3 regions of the Bradyrhizobium sp. 2TAF24 genome follow, and region 3 is predicted to be linked to each of the others. Evidence: riboswitches for the same ligand, from Rfam matches in the RefSeq annotation. Region 3 holds a riboswitch; each other region holds the start of a gene.
The links. Region 3 has a riboswitch for S-adenosylmethionine ahead of AB4Z37_RS17780 (threonine aldolase family protein). Riboswitches for the same ligand answer to the same signal wherever they lie in the genome.
Positions count from the first base shown of each region.

Region 1: another riboswitch for S-adenosylmethionine. It lies ahead of AB4Z37_RS10630 (O-succinylhomoserine sulfhydrylase); the one in region 3 lies ahead of AB4Z37_RS17780 (threonine aldolase family protein).
Region 2: another riboswitch for S-adenosylmethionine. It lies ahead of metX (homoserine O-acetyltransferase MetX); the one in region 3 lies ahead of AB4Z37_RS17780 (threonine aldolase family protein).

Region 1 is NZ_JBFRFW010000005.1:237,852-244,284, forward strand. Features, by position in the region: gene AB4Z37_RS10615 (OpgC family protein) at 1-991, shown strand, start outside; gene AB4Z37_RS10620 (SGNH/GDSL hydrolase family protein) at 1,009-1,881, shown strand; gene AB4Z37_RS10625 (SGNH/GDSL hydrolase family protein) at 1,881-2,819, shown strand; gene AB4Z37_RS10630 (O-succinylhomoserine sulfhydrylase) at 3,047-4,264, opposite strand; SAM riboswitch at 4,333-4,412, opposite strand; gene AB4Z37_RS10635 (2'-deoxycytidine 5'-triphosphate deaminase) at 4,570-5,679, shown strand; gene AB4Z37_RS10640 (LysR family transcriptional regulator) at 5,731-6,433, opposite strand, start outside.
Region 2 is NZ_JBFRFW010000017.1:13,505-19,937, forward strand. Features, by position in the region: gene AB4Z37_RS24170 (MOSC domain-containing protein) at 1-35, shown strand, start outside; gene AB4Z37_RS24175 (TIGR02594 family protein) at 19-657, opposite strand; gene metW (methionine biosynthesis protein MetW) at 865-1,527, opposite strand; gene metX (homoserine O-acetyltransferase MetX) at 1,524-2,723, opposite strand; SAM riboswitch at 2,915-2,994, opposite strand; gene AB4Z37_RS24190 (chorismate mutase) at 3,197-4,051, shown strand; gene hisC (histidinol-phosphate transaminase) at 4,095-5,186, shown strand; gene AB4Z37_RS24200 (prephenate/arogenate dehydrogenase family protein) at 5,188-6,141, shown strand; gene AB4Z37_RS24205 (DUF2125 domain-containing protein) at 6,183-6,433, opposite strand, start outside.
Region 3 is NZ_JBFRFW010000011.1:39,809-46,241, reverse strand. Features, by position in the region: gene AB4Z37_RS17790 (hypothetical protein) at 1-811, shown strand, start outside; gene AB4Z37_RS17785 (aldo/keto reductase) at 1,006-2,028, shown strand; SAM-I-IV-variant riboswitch at 2,123-2,231, shown strand; gene AB4Z37_RS17780 (threonine aldolase family protein) at 2,290-3,348, shown strand; gene AB4Z37_RS17775 (response regulator) at 3,429-4,103, shown strand; gene AB4Z37_RS17770 (ATP-binding protein) at 4,162-5,469, shown strand; gene AB4Z37_RS17765 (ribbon-helix-helix domain-containing protein) at 5,810-6,139, opposite strand; gene AB4Z37_RS17760 (ribbon-helix-helix domain-containing protein) at 6,429-6,433, opposite strand, start outside.

The sequences.
Region 1 (6,433 bases), on a different contig from region 3:
AGCCTTCGTCTACGGCCGCGCCATGCAGGACCGCGGGTTCGTGGTCGCCAGCGCCCGCATCTTCAAGCGGGTGTGGCAGATCTATGTCGCGCATGTCTTCCTGTTCACGATCTACCTCGCCGAGATCTCTTATGTGGCGACCAGTTTCGAGAACCCGCTCTACGCGGAGGAAATGGGCATTCTCGACTTCCTCAAGCAGCCCGACGTCACCATTCTGCAGGCGCTGCTGCTCAAGTTCCGGCCCGTCAACATGGACGTGCTGCCGCTCTACATCGTTCTGATGGTCTTCCTGCCACCGATCCTGTGGCTGATGCAGCGCAAGGCCGATGTGGCGCTGGGGCTGTCGGTGCTGCTCTATGCCGTGACCTGGGAGTATGATCTTGCCTTGCCGGCCTACCCCAACGGCGTCTGGTTCTTCAATCCGTTCGCCTGGCAGCTGCTTTTCGTTTTCGGCGCCTGGTGCGCGCTCGGCGGTGCCAAGCGCATGGCGCGCATCCTGTCGTCACGCATCACCCTTGGAATTTCGCTCGCATATCTTATCTTTGCGTTCTGCGTGACGCTGACCTGGTACATGCCGCAGCTCAGCCGCTTCATGCCGCGGCTGCTCGAACAGTGGATGTACCCGATCAACAAGACCGATCTGGACGTGCTGCGGTTCGCACACTTTCTCGCCCTCGCCGCGATCACGGTGCGCTTCCTGCACAAGGACTGGCCCGGATTGAAGTCGAGGTGGCTGCGCCCGCTGGTGCTGTGCGGCCAGCACTCGCTCGAGATTTTCTGTCTCGGCGTCTTCCTGGCCTTCGCCGGGCATTTCGTGCTGGCGGAGGTTGCCGGCGGCGCCTGGATGCATTTCGCCGTCAGCGTTGCCGGCATCGTGGTGATGTCGGCCGCGGCCTGGGTTTTTTCGTGGTACAAGCATGTCGCCGACAAGAGCGGGTCACGCGCGAAGATCGCGGATGAAAACGCCGACCTGGCAGGAGGGGAGTTGTGAGGATCAGCTCCAGGATCATGTCCACCGTGCTGCTGGCCGGGCTGATGGCCGGCGAGGCGGTCTGTGTTTCGATGGCCCGGGCGGAGGAGCCTCAGGCGCCTGCCGCCGTGGCGCCCGCGCCTGAGACGAAGGTGCCCGACACCAAGGCCGCAGAGCCTGGCGCGGCGCAGCCGGACCAGGACAAGGCCAAGGGGATTGCGGCGTGTGAGGTTCCTGAATACCTCCAGTCGAGCGAAAGCAAGCTCGACCGCGTGGCGGACGCGGTGACGGGTCCGCGCCGGCTCGATGTTCTGGTGGTCGGCAGCCGGTCCTCGATGCTGTCCGGGCCGGACGGGATGGGAACCTCCTATCCGGCGCGGCTCGAGGCGACGCTGCGCGAGCGTCTGCCGGGGGTCGCGGTCAGCGTCGCCACCGAACTGCAGGTCAAGCGGACGGCGGCGGAAGTCGCCGAAGGGCTCGAGAAACTGGCGAAAGAGCGCAAGCCGACCCTGGTGATCTGGCAGACAGGAACCGTGGATGCGGTCCGTTCCATCGATCCGGACGATTTCCGCGCTGCAATAGACGAGGGCGTCACCGGGCTCCAGAACGCGGGAACCGATGTCTTGCTGATGAATTTGCAGTACAGTCCCCGGATGGAAACGATGATCACCGTGGCGCCGTATCTCGACAACATGCGGGTCGGCGCCCAGGAGCACAATGTGCCGCTGTTCGACCGGTTCGCCCTGATGCGTTACTGGAACGAGAACGGCTTGTTCGACCTGTTCAACCCTCACCATGGCTTCGGGCTCGCCAAGCGGGTGCATGACTGCCTCGGCCAGGCGCTCGCCACGTTTGTGATCGAAACGGCCCATATCGGCCCCGCGGCCCCCGCCGATAAGGTTCAGCACTGATGACGTTGTCCTGGACAGTCCGGAGCGCCTGTTGCGCCGCCATCGGCGCGATGCTGCTCGCGGGCGCGCCAGGCGGCGCGCGGGCATCGGATGCGTCCGCCGGCAACGAGGTCGCGGCCGCGCGGCCGGAGACGCCGCCTGCGGCCCCCAGGGGCGTGACCGGCAAGGCGATCGATGCGGTGAGGTCGGTGGCCAGGAGCGCCGGCGACGTCTTCAGCCGCGTGCCGTGCGCAACGCCCAAGGATGTGAAGCTCGAGGCCACGCTGCCGCATGTGGCGCGCAAGATCGCGTCCGGCGAGCATGTCACCATCATCGCGTTCGGCTCGTCGTCGACCGCGAGCTATGGCGCGAGCTCCCCGGCCTTCCAGTATCCCAACCGTCTCGCCGAGCAGCTGCGGCGGCGTTACCCGAAGGCCGATATCACGGTGATGAACCAGGGCATCGGCGGCGAGGATACGCCGGAGATGATGGCCCGGCTGAAGAGCAGCGTGATCGAGCAGAAGCCGGACCTCGTGATCTGGCAGCTCGGCACCAACACCGTGGTGAAGGGCGGCGACATCGACGCCACGCGGGGCCTGCTCGAGGACGGCATTCATCAGTTGCAGGCGATTGGCGCCGACATTGTGCTGGTCGATCCGCAATACGTGCCGGCGACCACCGCGAAGGAGGCCGATGCCACCAAGATGGTAGGGATCATCGGCCGCGCTGCGCGGGCGATGAAGGTCGGCCTGTTCCCGCGCTTCGCGGTGATGAAGGAATGGCACAACGACCAGAAGCTGCCGTTCGACGACTTCGTCATCAAGGACGGCCTGCACATGAACGACTGGGGCTACGCCTGCTTCGCGCAGCTGCTCGGCGACTCGATCATCCGCTCGGTGGATCAGGTCCAGGCCGGCGCCGAGGTGCCGTCCAACGTGCTGACCTTCCGTCCGATGTAGGGCGAAGGCCGTGCCCGGTGGGCGAGGGGCTGAACTTGATGGCGCCATCGGCTGTGCGTCATACGATGCGCTTCCATCTTTTCTGCGTCATCACCGGGCCGGCGCATTGGCGCCGTGACCCGGTGTCCATCTTGAAGACCTCGCCGTGATCGAAGCGCCGCAAGCTGGTTGCGCGGGGCAAGCCCCGCGCATGACGCAGCGCGCCTAGCGACGCGTTCAGGCGTGCGTCACGCCTGCTCCAGTGCCGCGAGCAGGTCCTCGATGAGGTCGTCGCGGTGCTCGAGGCCGGCGGAGAAGCGGATGAAGCCTTCGGAGATGCCGAGCTCGGCACGGGCCTCCGGCGTCAGGCGCTGGTGGGTCGTGGTCGCCGGATGGGTGACGATGCTCTTGGCGTCGCCGAGGTTGTTGCTGATGCGCGCGAGCTTGAGCGCGTTGAGCGTGCGGAACGCCGCCGGCTTGCCGCCCTTGACCTCGAAGCCGATCAGCGTCGATCCGCCGCGCATCTGCTTCCTCACCACCGCGGCCTGCGGGTGGTCGTTGCGCCCGGGATAGATCAGGCGCGAGATCTTGGGATGCTCAGCGAGCACGTCGGCGATCGCCGCGGCGCTGTCGGTCTGTTGACGAACGCGGATGGCGAGCGTCTCCAGGCCCTTCAGCAGCACCCAGGCATTGAACGGCGACATCGCCGGGCCGGTCTGGCGCAGGAACGTATGGATGTTGTCCTGGATGAACTGCTCCGACGACAGGATCACGCCGCCGAGGCAGCGGCCCTGGCCGTCGATGTGCTTGGTCGCCGAATACACCACGACGTCGGCGCCGAGCTGCAGCGGGCTCTGCCAGATCGGGGTCGCGAACACGTTGTCGACCACGAGGCGCGCGCCGCCATTGTGCGCGATCTCAGCGACCGCGGCGATGTCGACGACGTCGAGGGTCGGGTTGGTCGGGCTTTCCAGGAAGCAGGTGCGGGTGTTGGGGCGCATCGCCTTCTGCCACTGGTCGAGGTCCATGCCGTCGACCAGCGTCGACTGGATGCCGTAGCGCGGCAGCAGGTCCTCCACCACATAGCGGCAGGAGCCGAACAGCGCCTTGGCGGCGACCACATGGTCGCCGGCGCGCAGCGGGGCGAGGATCGCGGTGGTCACCGCCGCCATGCCGGTGGCGGTGGCGCGGGCGGCCTCGGCGCCCTCGAGCTCGGCCATGCGCTGCTCGAACATCGCGACCGTCGGGTTCGAGAAGCGGGAATACAGGAAGCCGGGGTCGTCGCCGGTGAAGCGCGCTTCGCACTGCTCGGCGGTGTCGTAGATGAAGCCCTGGGTCAGGAACAGCGCTTCGGAGGTCTCGCCATATTGCGAGCGCAGCGTGCCGCCGTGCACCAGGCGGGTCTCGGGGCGGTATTTGGCGGTCGGGGAGGGGCTCTTCGCAGGACCCTTGGGGGCTTCGGACATCGTGACTCCAGACTGACCGATCGCAATCGGCCATAAAAAACCGGCCTGAACATCGAGTTCGGCCGGGATCACTGGTGTCCCCGGCCTGTTTAGCGATTTATTTAACGTGGCTGCAAGCCGGCCGGCTCAAATGACCACGGGATAGATCCGCGTCATAATCCCGGGGGGCCTTTCCGTCAAGTCACCGTTCCTCTACCCGATAAAAGACCCTGACTTGTCGGCCCGGGACTGATATCCGGTTAGTTTACCGCGCGAGGGGCGCAAATGGCCTGCCTCGCCGGAAGGTGCTCCAGGGGACGTCGACCGTGACCTATTCGCTGCCGCCCGATGCCAGGGGAATTCTGCCGGATCGCATGATCGCGGCGATGGCGGATGATGGCGTCATCCTGCCCGAATATCCGTTCGTCGAGAGCCAGATCCAGCCGGCGAGCCTCGACCTGCGGCTCGGCAGCACCGCCTTCCGCGTTCGTGCCAGCTTCCTGCCGGGGCCGCGCTCAACCGTTGCAGAACGTATCGACGGGCTGAAGCTGCACGAGATCGACCTGACCGATGATGCGGTGCTGGAGACCAACTGCGTCTATATCGTGCCGCTGCTGGAGAGCCTGGCGCTGCCGGCGTCGATTTCCGCGACGGCCAACCCGAAGAGTTCGACCGGACGGCTCGATGTCTTCACCCGTGTGATCGCCGACGGCACCCGCCGCTTCGATACCATCGATGCCGGCTACCACGGCCCGCTCTACGCCGAGATCAGCCCGAAAACGTTCCCCGTGCTGGTGCGCGAAGGCTCGCGCCTGTCGCAGATCCGTTTCCGCACCGGCGATGCGCAACTCGATGCCGCGGCGCTGCAGGCGCTGCACGCGCGCGAGCAACTGGTCGATCAGGAAGACGCCGATCTCTCCAATGGGCTTGCGCTCAGCATCGACCTGTCGGGCGAGGGCTCGAACGGTTTTGTCGGCTACCGCGCCAAGCGCCACACCGGCGTGGTCGATATCGATCGCCGCGGCGGTTATGCGGTCGACGATTTCTGGGAGCCGATCCGGGCGCGCAATGACGGCAGCCTGATCCTCGATCCCGGCGAGTTCTATATTCTGGCGTCGAAAGAGGCGGTGCAGGTGCCGCCGGATTTCGCCGCCGAGATGGTGCCGTTCGATCCGCTGGTCGGCGAATTCCGCGTCCACTATGCCGGCTTCTTCGACCCCGGCTTCGGCCATGCCGGCGCCGGCGGGCAGGGCTCGCGCGCGGTGCTGGAGGTGCGCTCGCGCGAGGTGCCGTTCATCCTCGAGCACGGCCAGGTGGTCGGCCGGCTGGTGTACGAGAAGATGCTGTCGCGGCCCGGCGCGTTGTACGGCCAGCGCATCAGCTCGAACTATCAGGGCCAGGGCCTGAAGCTGTCGAAGCACTTCCGCGCGCCCTGAGCGCGCGTGCGCCTGCGTTGCCGCGGCGGGGCAGGTTCATGGCAGCGGCGATCAGCTGCGCCGCCGAGGTTTGGCCTGAACACCGGCAGTCTCGACACCGCGGGCCGCATCGTAGACGGCGCGGATGAGGTCGAGGATCTCGCGCACCTCCGGTGAGCTGTCGCTGGTGCGAAAGCTCATGATCAGCGGCGAGGTGATCGCATCTTCCGCGAGCGGACGATAGACCACGTCATCCCGGCGCAGATGATGGACCGAGTGGGGCACGAGAGTAATGCCCACGCCGGCCGCGACCAGGCCGAGAGCGGTCTGCAGTTCGCGCACCTCCTGGATGACTTGCGCCTCCACGCTGCGATCGCGGAAGAACGACAGGATCTGGTCGGCGTAGCTCGGCCGCGGCGACCTCGGATACAGCACCAGCGGCTCAGTGGCGATATCGCCGAAGTGCAGCGCATCGCGCTCGCGCAGCGCATGGTCCGGCGACAGCGCCACCAGCAGGCTTTCCTCGACGATCACCTCGCGCCGGATCGCCGGATCGTCGAAGCGCAGACGGCCGAACCCGACATCGATGCGTCCCTCCTTGAGCGCGGCGATCTGCTCCACCGTGTTCATTTCGACGAGCGCGACCTCGAGCTGGGCATGGGCCGCGCGGAAGCCGCGCACCACGTCGGGCAAGCCGCCGTAGAGTGCCGAGCCGACAAAGCCGATGACGAGCTGGCGTCGTCCCGTTTCACCGAAGCGGCGGGTCGTGATGCGC
Region 2 (6,433 bases), on a different contig from region 3:
TCGTGGTGAGCGACGAGGTCAGCTCTGAGGCATGACGTAAGCGTAGACGCGCGAGCGCGGATAGACCGCCTCGGCCACGCGATGCCCGTGATTGCCTGATACGACAATCGGATTGCCGTTGGCATCGACGCCACTGACGACGCCGACATGGCCGCCGCCGCGGCGGCTCATGACCGCGATGGCGCCGACCTGCGGACCGGAAACACGCTGGCCATAGCTCGCGAACGAACGCGCCATGTCGGAGCCAGTACCCTTATGGCCTGAACGCTGCAGCACCATGTTCATGAACCGCGCACACCACAGGCTGCGGCGGTCGGTGGGGTTGCCGCTGCCGATGTAGCGGCGCGCTTCGGCGACGACATCCGAACCACCAAAGCTCGGCGCCGGGCCGGCGAACGCCGGATTTTCCCAAGGCGACATCGAAGGCGACATCGAAGCCTCGCCCCGCGCGCCGGCAGCGCGGCGCGCATGCCGATAGTGCCGGCCGGAATGCCGCACGGCCTGGTGGCGAACATAGTGGCTATGAACGTGAGAATGACGGCTCGCGCCGTGAGAGGGCCTCGCCGAAGCCGGTGTCGCAAGCGCGACGATTGCCACCGAACACAGCGCGAGCGCGACATGCCGCAGCGGCAGGCGAAACGTAGTCGATTCGATCATCATGTATCCCTAGTGACACCCCCAAATCCAACGGGCCCCTTAAGGGGCCCGTTATCCGTGCGCGAAAGACGAATCTGATGTGACGAGAGCAAGGCACAATGTGGTCGCAGCGCAATCATTTCGTGGTGATGTCGCGATCACAATGTGACGATTCAGTGGGGTTCCACGCCGCGTTGGCGCCCGATTGCTGAAGCGAAGGTTAATCGTTCAACGGCTGCCACGGCTGAGAAGAAAGACGCCCTGCTCGCCGAACATGTTCCAGAACCACCACGGCGCATTGAGCCGCAGCGGCAGACCGTTGAGATTGAGCGCGACCGCGCGCTCCATCTTGACGTTGATCTCGTCGCACAGCTGCACGAAATCCTTGATGGTGCAGAAATGGATGTTGGCGGTGTCGTACCATGTCGCCGGCAGATGCTCGGTGCGCGGCATCTGGCCCTTGACGAGTAGCTGCAGCCGCATCCGCCAGTGCCCGAAATTGGGGAACGAGACGATGGCGCGGCGCCCGATGCGCAAGAGGTGCTCGAGCACGACCTTGGGCTGGCGCGTCGCCTGAAGCGTCTGCGACAGGATCACGTAATCGAAGGAGTCGTCAGGATAGTTGACGAGATCAGTGTCGGCATCGCCCTGGATCACCGCAAGCCCCTTGGCGACGCAGTGATTGACGCCCTCGCGCGACAGCTCGATGCCACGGCCGTCGACGCCGCGGCTTTCCAGCAACCGCAACAGGTCTCCCTCGCCGCAGCCGACATCGAGGACCCGCGATCCCGGCGCGACCATTTCCGCGACCAGCAGATGGTCGCCGCGATAGGCATCGGCGGGGCGCACAAGACCGCCTGTCGCCTGGAGAGCTTCGCTCTGTGCCGTCATGTCGTTGCATCCGTATTGCCGAGGCCACGCGCCACGGCGGCCGAGTTGAGGAAGGCGCGCGCGATATCGTGGAATTCAGGCACGTCGAGCAGAAATGCGTCGTGCCCTTTGTCGGTCTCGATCTCGGCGAACGAGACCCGTGCGCCGCCGGCGTTCAACGCATGCACCACGTTGCGCGACTCGGCGGTCGGGAACAGCCAGTCGCTGGTGAACGACACCAGGCAGAAGCGCGTACGCGTGCCGCGGAACGCGCGCGCCAGCACGCCGTCGTGATCCGCCGCGATATCGAGATAGTCCATCGCCCGCGTCAGATAGAGATAGCTGTTGGCGTCAAAGCGTTCGACGAACGATGAGCCTTGATAGCGCAGATAGCTCTCGACCTCGAAATCGGCATCAAAGGAGAAGGTCGGCAAGGCGCGGTCCTGCAGCCGCCGTCCGAACTTGCGATGCAGCGCCGCATCCGACAGATAGGTGATGTGCGCGGCCATGCGCGCGACGCCGAGACCGCGCTGCGGACGCAGACCGTGCTCGAAATAGCGGCCCTGACACCAGTCCGGATCGGCCATCACCGCCTGGCGGCCGACCTCGTGAAACGCAATGTTCTGTGCCGAATGGCGCGTCGCACAGGCGATCGGCAACGCCGCGAACACCCGCTGCGGATAGGCTGCTGCCCATTGCAGCACCTGCATGCCGCCCATCGACCCGCCGACCACGGCCAGCAAGGTGTCGATGCCGAGACGATCGACCAGCATCGCCTGGGCCCGCACCATGTCGGGAATGGTGATGAGCGGAAAATCGAGGCCCCACGGCTTGCCGGTTGCGGGATTGAGCGAGGCCGGTCCGGTGCTGCCGAGACAGCCGCCGACCACATTCGACGAGATCACGAAATAGCGGTCGGTATCGATCGGCTTGCCAGCGCCGATCATGATGTCCCACCATCCCGGCTTGCCCGTGACCGGGTGGATGTTGGCGGCATGCTGATCGCCTGTCAGCGCATGGCAGATCAGGATCGCATTGCTGCGCGCGGCATTGAGCTGGCCATAGGTCTGATACGCGATCTGGAACGGCGCGAGGTCGAAGCCGCAATCAAGATGGAGCGGTGTGTCGCTGCCGAACACCGCGACCTGCGAGCTCGGCTGATCGGCCTCGCGCGCATGAGCCTCCATCCGGGCTGACGGCTGATTCAACGTATCCATGCGACCTCCCCGAGACACTGCGCGCCGGCTGTCCTGCGCACACCGGCGTGTGCGCCTCGCCGGCACCCGGACGATGGCTGAGCGGACAATCTTGCTGCGGCACGCATGGACATGGCGTCTCCAGACCAACCGATCGATCTCACCGGGGTCCGGCCATAAAAAAACCGGCACGAACCACAGTTCGGCCGGGATTTCATCTGTCCCCGGCCTGTTTAGCGAGTTTTTTAACGTGGCTGCAAGCCGGCCGGCTCAAATGACCACGGAACAGTAATGCTCATAGTCCCCCGGCTTTGTCCCGTCAAGATCGGGGATCGCCGCCCCTCGGCCGGCAGCGACGAGGCTGGCCTGCACTGACCATGTTTTCTTTGCTTTCGCCCCTCGTCTTTCCTATCAATGCCTTGCCAACCCTGCCAATTTGACCGATCCGGCCCTTGCAGGGCAGAGCGAACGCCATCGCAAGGTTTTGAACACAGATGTCCAAGGCTCCCCCCGCCCCGCCGATGCTGCAGGAACTGCGTCGCGAGATCGACCGCATCGACGAGCAGGTGCACGAGCTTTTGATGCAACGCGCCGAGATCATCGATCGCCTGATCGCGGTGAAGCAGACGCAGGAAGTCGGCTCGGCATTCCGTCCGGCGCGTGAGGCCGACATGATGCGGCGCCTGGTGCAGCGCCATCACGGCATCCTGCCGCTCGATACGGTGGAGAGCATCTGGCGCGTCATCATCGCGACGTTCACCTATGTGCAGGCACCGTTCGCCGTGCACGCCGATCTCTCCCCCGGCGAGTCCGCGATGCGCGATTCCGCCCGCTTCCATTTCGGCTTCACCGTGCCGTTCACAGCGCATTTCAGCGCGCCGGCAGCGGTCGAGGCGGCTGCCAAGTCGAAAGGTGACCTGGCGCTCGTCCCGGCAACCGCCAGCATTTCACCGTGGTGGATCCCGCTGGAAGCCGCCGGCGCACCGAAGATCATTGCCCGCTTGCCCTTCATCGAGCGTGCCGACCACCCCGCCGCGCTGCCGGTGTTCGTGATCTCGCGGGTCGCCGACAACGCCATGGTCACCGACATCGAGATGTGGAGCATCCGCGTCTCGGGCTGGAACGCCAATGTCGCGCGCGCGCTGTCACCATTCGCCGAGATCATCGCGGTGCCCGATGGCGCCTTCGACGGCGCGGCCCTGCTGGTGTCGGTGTCGCGGGAGCATCCGCTGTCGCGGATCACCTCGACGCTGGTCGCTGCCGGCACCTCGATCCGCTCGGCGGCCCTCGTCGGCAGCCACGCGACGCGCTATACGGTGCCGGCGAACGGTGCTGAGGCCGGTGCCTGACGCGGCGCCCTGCCTGATTTTGAGTTTTTTGGAGTCCGAGCTGATGTCCCGTCCCGTGCCGAAGCCCGGCATTCTCGAGATTGCCCCGTACACGCCCGGCAAGAGCGGGAACGGGCATTCGGGCCGGGTGTTCAAGCTCTCCGCCAACGAGACACCGTTCGGCCCTTCGCCCAGGGCCATCGAAGTCTATCGCGCCGCCGCCGCGCATCTCGAGGACTATCCGGAAGGCTCGTCGCAAGTGTTGCGCGACGCGATCGGCCGCAAGTTCGGCCTCGATCCCAACCGCATCATCTGCGGCGCGGGGTCGGACGAGATCCTGAATTTTCTCGCCCATGTCTACCTCGGCCCAGGCGACGAGGCGATCCACACCACCCACGGCTTCCTGGTCTACCCGATCGCAACGCTCAGCAACGGCGCGACCAACGTCATCGTGCCCGAGACCGCTTTCACCGCCGACGTCGACGCCATCCTGCGTGCCGTGACGCCGCGCACCAAGCTGGTGTGGCTCGCCAACCCCAACAACCCGACCGGCACCTACCTGCCGTTCGACGAGGTCAAGCGCCTGCGCAGCGGCCTGCCTTCCCATGTGCTGCTGGTGATCGACGCGGCCTACTGCGACTATGTCTCACGCAACGACTACGAGACCGGCATCGAGCTCGTCGCCACCACCGAGAACACGGTGATGACGCGCACCTTCTCCAAGATCTACGGCCTCGCCGCACTGCGTATCGGCTGGATGTACGGCCCTGCGCACATCGTCGACGCGGTCAACCGCATCCGCGGGCCGTTCAACGTCTCGACGCCCGCGATGCTCGCCGGCGTCGCCGCGCTGGAGGACACCGAACACTTTGAAAAGGCGCGCAGCCATACCGAAAAGTGGCGCGAGAAGCTGACCGAGGCCATCGGCAAGCTCGGCCTGAAGGTGACGCCGAGCGTGGCGAACTTCATCCTGATCCATTTCCCGCTGGAGAAGGGCAAGACCGCCGAGGATGCCGACGCATTCCTGACCGAGCGTGGCCTGATCCTGCGCGCGCTCAAGAACTACAAGCTGCCGCACGCGCTGCGGCTGACGATTGGAACCGAAGAGGCCAACCGCCTGGTGATCGCGGCGCTGACCGAATTCATGGGGCGCTGAGGTGACGACAGAACCGCAATTTCCTCGGATCGCGCTGATCGGCCTCGGGCTGATCGGCTCGTCCATCGCACGGGCCGTCCGCCAGCTTGGCCTTGCCGGCGAACTGGTCGTGACCGATGCCTCGCCGGAGGTGCGCGCGCGTGCTGTCGAACTGCAGCTCGGACACCGGGTGGCGGATACGAACGCCGATGCCGTCACCGATGCCGATCTCGTCATTGCCTGTGTTCCGGTCGGCATTTGCGCCAAGGTGGCGCAGGACATCGGCGGCCACCTGAAGCCTGGCGCAATCGTCTCGGACGTCGGCTCGGTCAAGGGCTCGGTGCTGCGCGCCATGGCGCCGCATTTGCCGCAGACGGTCCATTTCATTCCGGCCCACCCGGTGGCAGGTACGGAAAACTCGGGGCCTGATGCCGGTTTTGCCGAACTGTTCATCAACCGCTGGTGCATCCTGACCCCGCCGGAAGGCGCCGATACCGCCGCTGTAGAACGGCTCACGGTGTTCTGGCGGACGCTCGGCGCCAATGTCGAGGTGATGACCGCCGAACATCATGACCTGGTGCTGGCCGTGACCAGCCACCTGCCCCACCTGATCGCCTACACCATCGTCGGCACCGCCGACGAGCTGGAAGACGTCACCCGTTCCGAGGTGTTGAAATTCTCCGCCGGCGGCTTTCGCGACTTCACCCGCATCGCCGCATCAGATCCGACCATGTGGCGCGACGTGTTCCTGAGCAACAAGGACGCGGTGCTGGAAATGCTCGGCGCCTTCCAGGAGGATCTGTCGAAGCTGACCCGGGCGATCCGCCGTGGCGACGGTGAGGTGCTGTTCGATCAGTTCACCCGCACCCGCGCGATCCGCCGCGGCATTGTCAACCTCGGCCAGGAAACCGCGAGCCCTGACTTCGGCCGGCCCCACGCGCCGCTGCCGAAGACCGACGACGAGACGGACGAGTAGGCCTGCGATTGCACGGCGACGTCGAGTGATGCGAACACCGCTCAGTACAACGGCGGGGTCTGCGCGACCTGCAGCGGCCCGAGGAAGATCGCGCCGTCGACGAAGCGCAGCGGCAGCGCGAGCGCCTTGCGTCCCTCGAGCGTGGTCGGCTGGCCCAGCATGTTGATGCCGGCCGCGAGACCCGCATTGGCGTTCTTGCGCGCGAGGTTGCCGAGCCCGGGAATCATCTTGTCGAGCGCGCCGATGACGTTGTTCACGTCCCGCGCGTTGACGCCCGGCGCCATCTTGTCGA
Region 3 (6,433 bases):
GGCACGCGAAGAAGGGCATGACAAAGAAAGTGCCACGCACAATCCTGGCAACGTCTCAATTATTCTCGGTACGCCAGAAAATGAAGAAGCCCGAGTGGAAAGGCATCGCGCCGCAGAACGAGACCATTGGTCTCATGAGCGATGTCATAATCTGCGAGTAGCAATATTTAGTGGCGTCGCGGCAGCAGCCGCGATCCTTGCCGCAGTTATCGCGGCGTGTGCTTTCGTCCAGACCAAACGGCAGGCCGACGAAGCTGCGAAGCAAACTAGAATTTCTGAGCAACAAAATTTGCCGATTATTTTCGTCGAGTTCGACGAGGTGAATGCGAAAGACTGGCTTTCCGGAAAGGGCACGATGATCGCCAAATACCATGTGAACAATTACGGCCGTGCCCCTGCTGTCGTGCGACGTATTGAATGCCTTTTTGCTGTCGTTCCTGCAAGGACCTATCCGGACTTCGCGATGGGCAGCTACGCTCCCCATGAAATTTTGAATGGCAAGCCTTTGATTATCGCAGCTGAAAGCAAAAGCGACCCCATTGACTGCGGAGGTTTTGGCTGGCCAGTTGGTCCAGTTGGTTCTGAGATTCCGCGTATCCCGTGGGGAGCAACCGAGGACGCTGTCAAGGAGCGTATGCGTCAAGTAGTACAAGAACAGTTGTGGCTCCTTGGATCGGCAACATACGAAGATTTGTCGCACGTCACCTACCGAACCACCTTCTGTCTGAAAGTCAGGCCTGTCTCGACCACCCACGAGGATGGCGGCCCCAATTGCAACGTGGTGGGCAAATCGCAGAGCAGTACCAACTAGCGGCTCGTTGCGAAAAGGTGATCGATAGTCCAGATCGGCACTGCTAAAATTAGTCAGGTAGGCAGAAGCGTGGATCATACTGGCGCGCGACGAATACCCAAGCGTAGCTAGTCTGTGTCGCGTCCTAGCGAGGCAATCGGCCCCTCGTGGACAATTCGGGGAGGAGTTCGTATCTCAGGGAGATGGGAAGCGTCATGAATCACCGCAATCTCGGCCGCAGCGGCCTCAAGGTCTCGCCTTTGTGTCTTGGCACCATGATGTTCGGCGACGCCACCGACGAGGTCACGTCCGCCACCATCATCGCCAAGGCGAAGGACGCCGGCGTCAATTTCATCGACACGGCCGATGCCTATTCGCAGGGCAAGTCGGAGAGCATCGTCGGCCGGGCTATCGGCAAGCAGCGCCACGACTGGGTGCTGGCGACCAAGGCGGCGAACCCGATCGGCGAGGGCGTCAACCGCCGCGGACTGTCGCGCAAATGGCTGCTGCAGGCGGCGGAGGAGAGCCTCACGCGGCTCGGCACCGACTATCTCGACATCTATTACCTGCACAAGGAAGACCACGGCACGCCGCTCGAGGAGACGGTGCGGGCGATGGGCGACCTGATCCGCCAGGGCAAGGTGCGCTATTTCGGGGTGTCGAACTATCGCGCCTGGCGCATCGCGGAGATCTGCAACATCTGCGATCGGCTCGGCATCGATCGGCCGGTGGTGAGCCAGCCCTACTACAACGCCATGAACCGGATGCCGGAGGTCGAGCAGTTGCCCGCCTGCCGTTTCTACGGCCTCGGCGTCGTGCCTTATAGTCCTCTGGCGCGCGGCGTGCTGACCGGCAAATACGCGCCCGGCGAACGACCGGAGCAGGGCACGCGCGCCGGCCGCAACGACAGCCGGATCATGCAGACCGAATGGCGGCCGGAGTCATTGCAGTTGGCGCAGACGCTGCGTGCTCACGCCGAGGCGCGCGGCATCACTGCCGGCCAGTTCGCGGTCGCCTGGGTGCTCAACAACCGCCTGATCGATGCGGTGATCGCCGGGCCGCGCACCGAGGCGCAGTGGGATGACTATGTCAAAGCGCTCGATCACCGCTTCAGCGCCGAGGACGAGGCGCTGGTCGACAGCCTCGTGGTCAGTGGCCATCCCTCGACGCCGGGCTACAACGATCCGGCCTATCCGATCGAGGGCCGCCGGCCGCGCACCACGCCGCTCGACGGCTGATCGCACGCGGTCGCCATTCAGGATCGGACGACCGCCGCGGGCCGCCATGCGGCCTGCGGCCCTTGCCAGCGCCGCATTTCCCGTCTATGGGCATGGTCACCATCACGAGTTGAGCTGACGCTCAACGCCAACCTGCTCCCGAGCAAGGTGGCGGTCCCCGGTCACGGGGAGATGCGGCCGATCCGGCAACCAAACGGGCCCTCGCCACATCATCGCGTCTGCTTCGCCCGGTCGATGGACAGACCAGGAAAGGCGGCGTGCATGAGCGAACCCCAGCAATTTGCCAGCGACAATTATTCCGGCATCTGTCCCGCTGCATGGCAGGCGATGGCCGAGGCCAACAGCGGACACGCGCCGGCCTACGGCGAGGACGCCTGGACCGAGCGGGCGGCGGATGCCTTTCGCACGCTGTTCGAGACGCCGTGCGAGGTGTTCTTCGCCTTCAACGGCACGGCCGCGAATTCGCTGGCGCTGGCGGCGTTGTGCCAGTCCTACCACAGCGTGATCTGTTCCGACGCAGCCCATGTCGAAACCGACGAGTGCGGCGCGCCGGAGTTCTTCTCCAACGGCTCCAAGCTGCTGGTCGCGCCCGCCGTCGGCGGCAAGCTGACGCCGCAGGCGATCCGCGCGCTCGCCACCAACCGCCGCGACATTCACTTTCCCAAGCCGCGCGTCGTGACCATTACCCAACCCACGGAAACGGGACAGGTCTACAGCCTCGACGAGGTGCGGGCGATCGCTGCGGTGTGCCGCGAGCTCGGCCTGCACCTGCACATGGACGGCGCGCGCTTCGCGCACGCCTGTGCTCATCTCGGCTGCAGTCCGGCGGACCTGACCTGGCGCGCCGGCGTCGATGTGCTGTGCTTCGGCGGCACCAAGAACGGCATGGCCGCCGGTGAAGCCATCCTGTTCTTCGATCCCAGGCTCGCCGAGGATTTCGATTATCGCTGCAAGCAGGCCGGGCAGCTCGCCTCCAAGATGCGCTTTCTGGCGGCACCGTGGGTCGGCATGCTGGGCAATGGCACCTGGCTTGCCAACGCCGCGCACGGCAATGCCTGCGCGCAGCGCCTCGCCCGCGGGATTGCCGGCACGCCTGGGCTGGAGATCATGTTTCCGGTCGAGGCCAATGCGGTGTTCGTGCGCCTCGCCGAGCCTGCGCTTGCGGCGCTGCGTCGCAGGGGCTGGCGCTTCTACACCTTCATCGGTGGTGGCGCGCGGTTCATGTTCGCATGGGATGCGGATCCGCTGCGCGCCGATGAGCTTGCGGCCGACCTGCGGGCCGTCGCCGGGGAGGCCGCGGCGATGCCGCTGCCGGCCTGAAGGCCGGCGCGGAAAAATACAGTGGCTAAAGCCGCTGCACGGCCTTACCACAGCGCTGGGATCAACGATGTGAACTGATCATGAGACTGCTGATCGTCGAGGATAATGTCGAGCTGGCGCGGCTGCTGGCGAAGGGGCTGACCGGAGCGGGCTTTGCGGTCGACGTGCTCAACAGCGCGGCGGAAGCCCGCGCGGCGCTGACGACGACCCACTTCGCGGCGCTGGTGCTCGATCTCGGGCTGCCTGATGGCGACGGCCTCGCCATCCTCAGGGAGATCCGCCATCGCAAGGACCCGCTGCCGGTGCTGGTGCTGACCGCGCGCGACGGCCTGCAGGATCGCGTCACCGGCCTGCGCAGCGGTGCCGACGACTATCTGGTCAAGCCGTTCGCGCTGGAGGAACTGGTGGCGCGGCTGGAGGCGATCCTGCGCCGGCCGGGCCAGTTGCTCGGCAGCTCGCTGCATCTCGGCAATCTCGTCTACGACACGGAGAGCCGGCAGGTCTTCATCGACAGCAAGCCGTTCGTGTTCTACGCGCGCGAGACCTCGGTGCTGGAAATCCTGCTGCGCCGCCAGGGCCGGGTGGTGCCGAAGAAGACGGTGGAGGACCACATTTTCGGGCTCGCCGGCGAAGTGGCCTCGAACGCGGTCGAGGTCTATGTCTCGCGGCTGCGCAAGCAGCTCGCCGAAAATGGCGCGAAACTGCAGATCCACACCATTCGCGGCGTCGGCTACCTGTTGTCCGAGGACAAGTAGCGTGTTCCGCTTTCCGTCGATCGCCTCGCGCGTCGTGCTGCTGCATGTGGTCGCGGTGATGCTGACGGCGGTGGTGATGCCGCTGGTGCTGTTCTGGCTGCTGAATTCCGAAATCACCAACCTGCATCGCGCCGCGATGCGCGATCAGGCGGAGGCGATCGCGCGCAAGATCACGGCGGGGCCCGACGGCAAGCTCGTGCTCGATCTGCCGCAGGCGCTGCGCGACCTCTATTCGGAGGCCTATGGCCGTTATTTCTACGACGTGATCGAGCCCTCGGGCGAACTGCTGTTTTCGTCGCGCAAAAGCGGGACGCTGCTGTTTCCCGTGCCGTCCGTCAGCCAGCGCGTCAGCTACCAGGAGGCGCGGCGCAACGGCAGCGTGGTGTCCGGCGCAAGCGTGCTGCGCAGGATCGGCAGCCACTCGGTCTGGATCCAGGTCGCCGAGGATCTGTCCCATCGCGACGTGATCACCGACGACATCGTGGCGAACTTCTTCCGCCATGTCGGCTGGATCACGCTGCCGATCCTGCTGCTGCTGCTGGCGATCGACATCGTCATCTTCCGCCGGGCCATGCGTCCATTGCTCGACGCGTCCGAGGACGCCAAGCAGATCGGTCCTGCGCGGACCGATGTCCGCCTCTCGGCTGAGCGGATTCCCAGCGAGATCCTGCCGCTGGTCGCAGCCGTCAACCAGGCGCTCGATCGCCTCGCGGCCGGCTTCCGGGCGCAGCGCGAGTTCACCGCCGACGCCGCGCACGAGCTGCGCACGCCATTGGCCATCCTGCGCACCCGGATCGACACCATTGCCGATCGCAGCGTGGCGGCCGATCTGCACCGCGATATCGACGGCATGGGGCGGATCGTCGGGCAGTTGCTCGACATCGCCGAGCTGAACACACTGGTGGTCGATCCGGCGGAGACCGCGGACCTGTCCGCGGTCTGCGCCGAGGTGGTGGAGTTCATCGCGCCGCTGGCGGTCACCCGGCACAAGAGCATCGGCCTGAAGGGCGCTGCCGAGCCGCGGCCGGTGCATGGCAACGCCGAGATGCTGCGGCGGGCGATCCGCAATCTGGTGGAGAATGCGGTGCATCATACTCCGGCCGGGACCTCGGTCGAGGTGGTGGTGGAGGCGGACGGCGCCGTCAGCGTGCTCGACGAGGGGCCCGGAATTCCGGCGGAGCAGCGCGATCTGATCTTCGAGCGCTTCTGGCGCAGCGACCGGCGCCGCCCGGGCGGCGCCGGTCTTGGCCTGTCGATCGTTCGGCGCGTCGTCGAGCAGTATGGCGGCACGGTCACGGTTGGCGATGGCCCGGCCGGCGGTGCGCGGTTCACGGTGCGGCTGCGTACCGCCCGTGCGGCCCACTGAATTCCATGTGAATGCGACGGATGTGGAGTGCGGTGCGCTATAATTGTTGCGCATCGCGAAACCGTGCGCGCACTGTCATAAATTCCATCGCCAATCAGGTCGGCCCCGGGCGCACCATGTGCCGAAGCCACATCAGCCGGCTGCAGGAGCGCCATGAACGGGACGGCCAGGCGCAGCGCGTGGCTACACGTTTCCCGGTTACACCGCGCTCACCACGGTGGTCCTGAACCTGATTGTCGTCGTGGCGCTGACGGCGGTGTTCAACGCCATCGGCGTCAAACCCGCGGACGAGACCTGCGCGGCAGACGACGACGCGCCGTGAAAGGGGGAGGGATCCCCCTTAGACACGCGGCTCCAGGTGGGAGCGCGTCATGCCCTGGCGCTCGCCGATGAACACCGCGCTCAGCGCGCGGGCACGGAAATGCTCGAGCACGAACAGCCGAATGGCCGATGACAGGTTGTTGGTCTTGCGGTGCTGATCGATGACCGCGATCTGGGTCGACAGCGTCATGCCGCGTCGCGCGGCGATATCCTTGAGGCTGCGCCAGAACGCGTCCTCGAGGCTGACGCTGGTCTTGTGGCCATCGACCACGACCGAGCGCTTGACGACTGCAAACTCCTTGTCGATCGGCATCGCCACAGTATCGGCGACGTGTCTTTCGGTTTCCATGCCCAGCTCCTTCTCCAATTCGTCACCAAATCGGTCACCGTGCAGGTTCACGCGGCCAAAGCTTCATTAGGCCAAGCGTCTTCGCTTGCGCGCGACGAGTCTTCGCCGGACGCGAACCTTTGCACAGTCAGAATGGAGGGTGAGAGAGGCGCGGCCGGCGCCTGTCTCGGCCCCGTCGCATCACGCTTTTTCAATCAGGCGATGCGATGCGGGTAAAACGTAACCCACTTTGTCTACCGTTGATATTCGGTAAACAACCTAGCCGGGTTCACGAATTCGGGGGAGGCCGTCAGG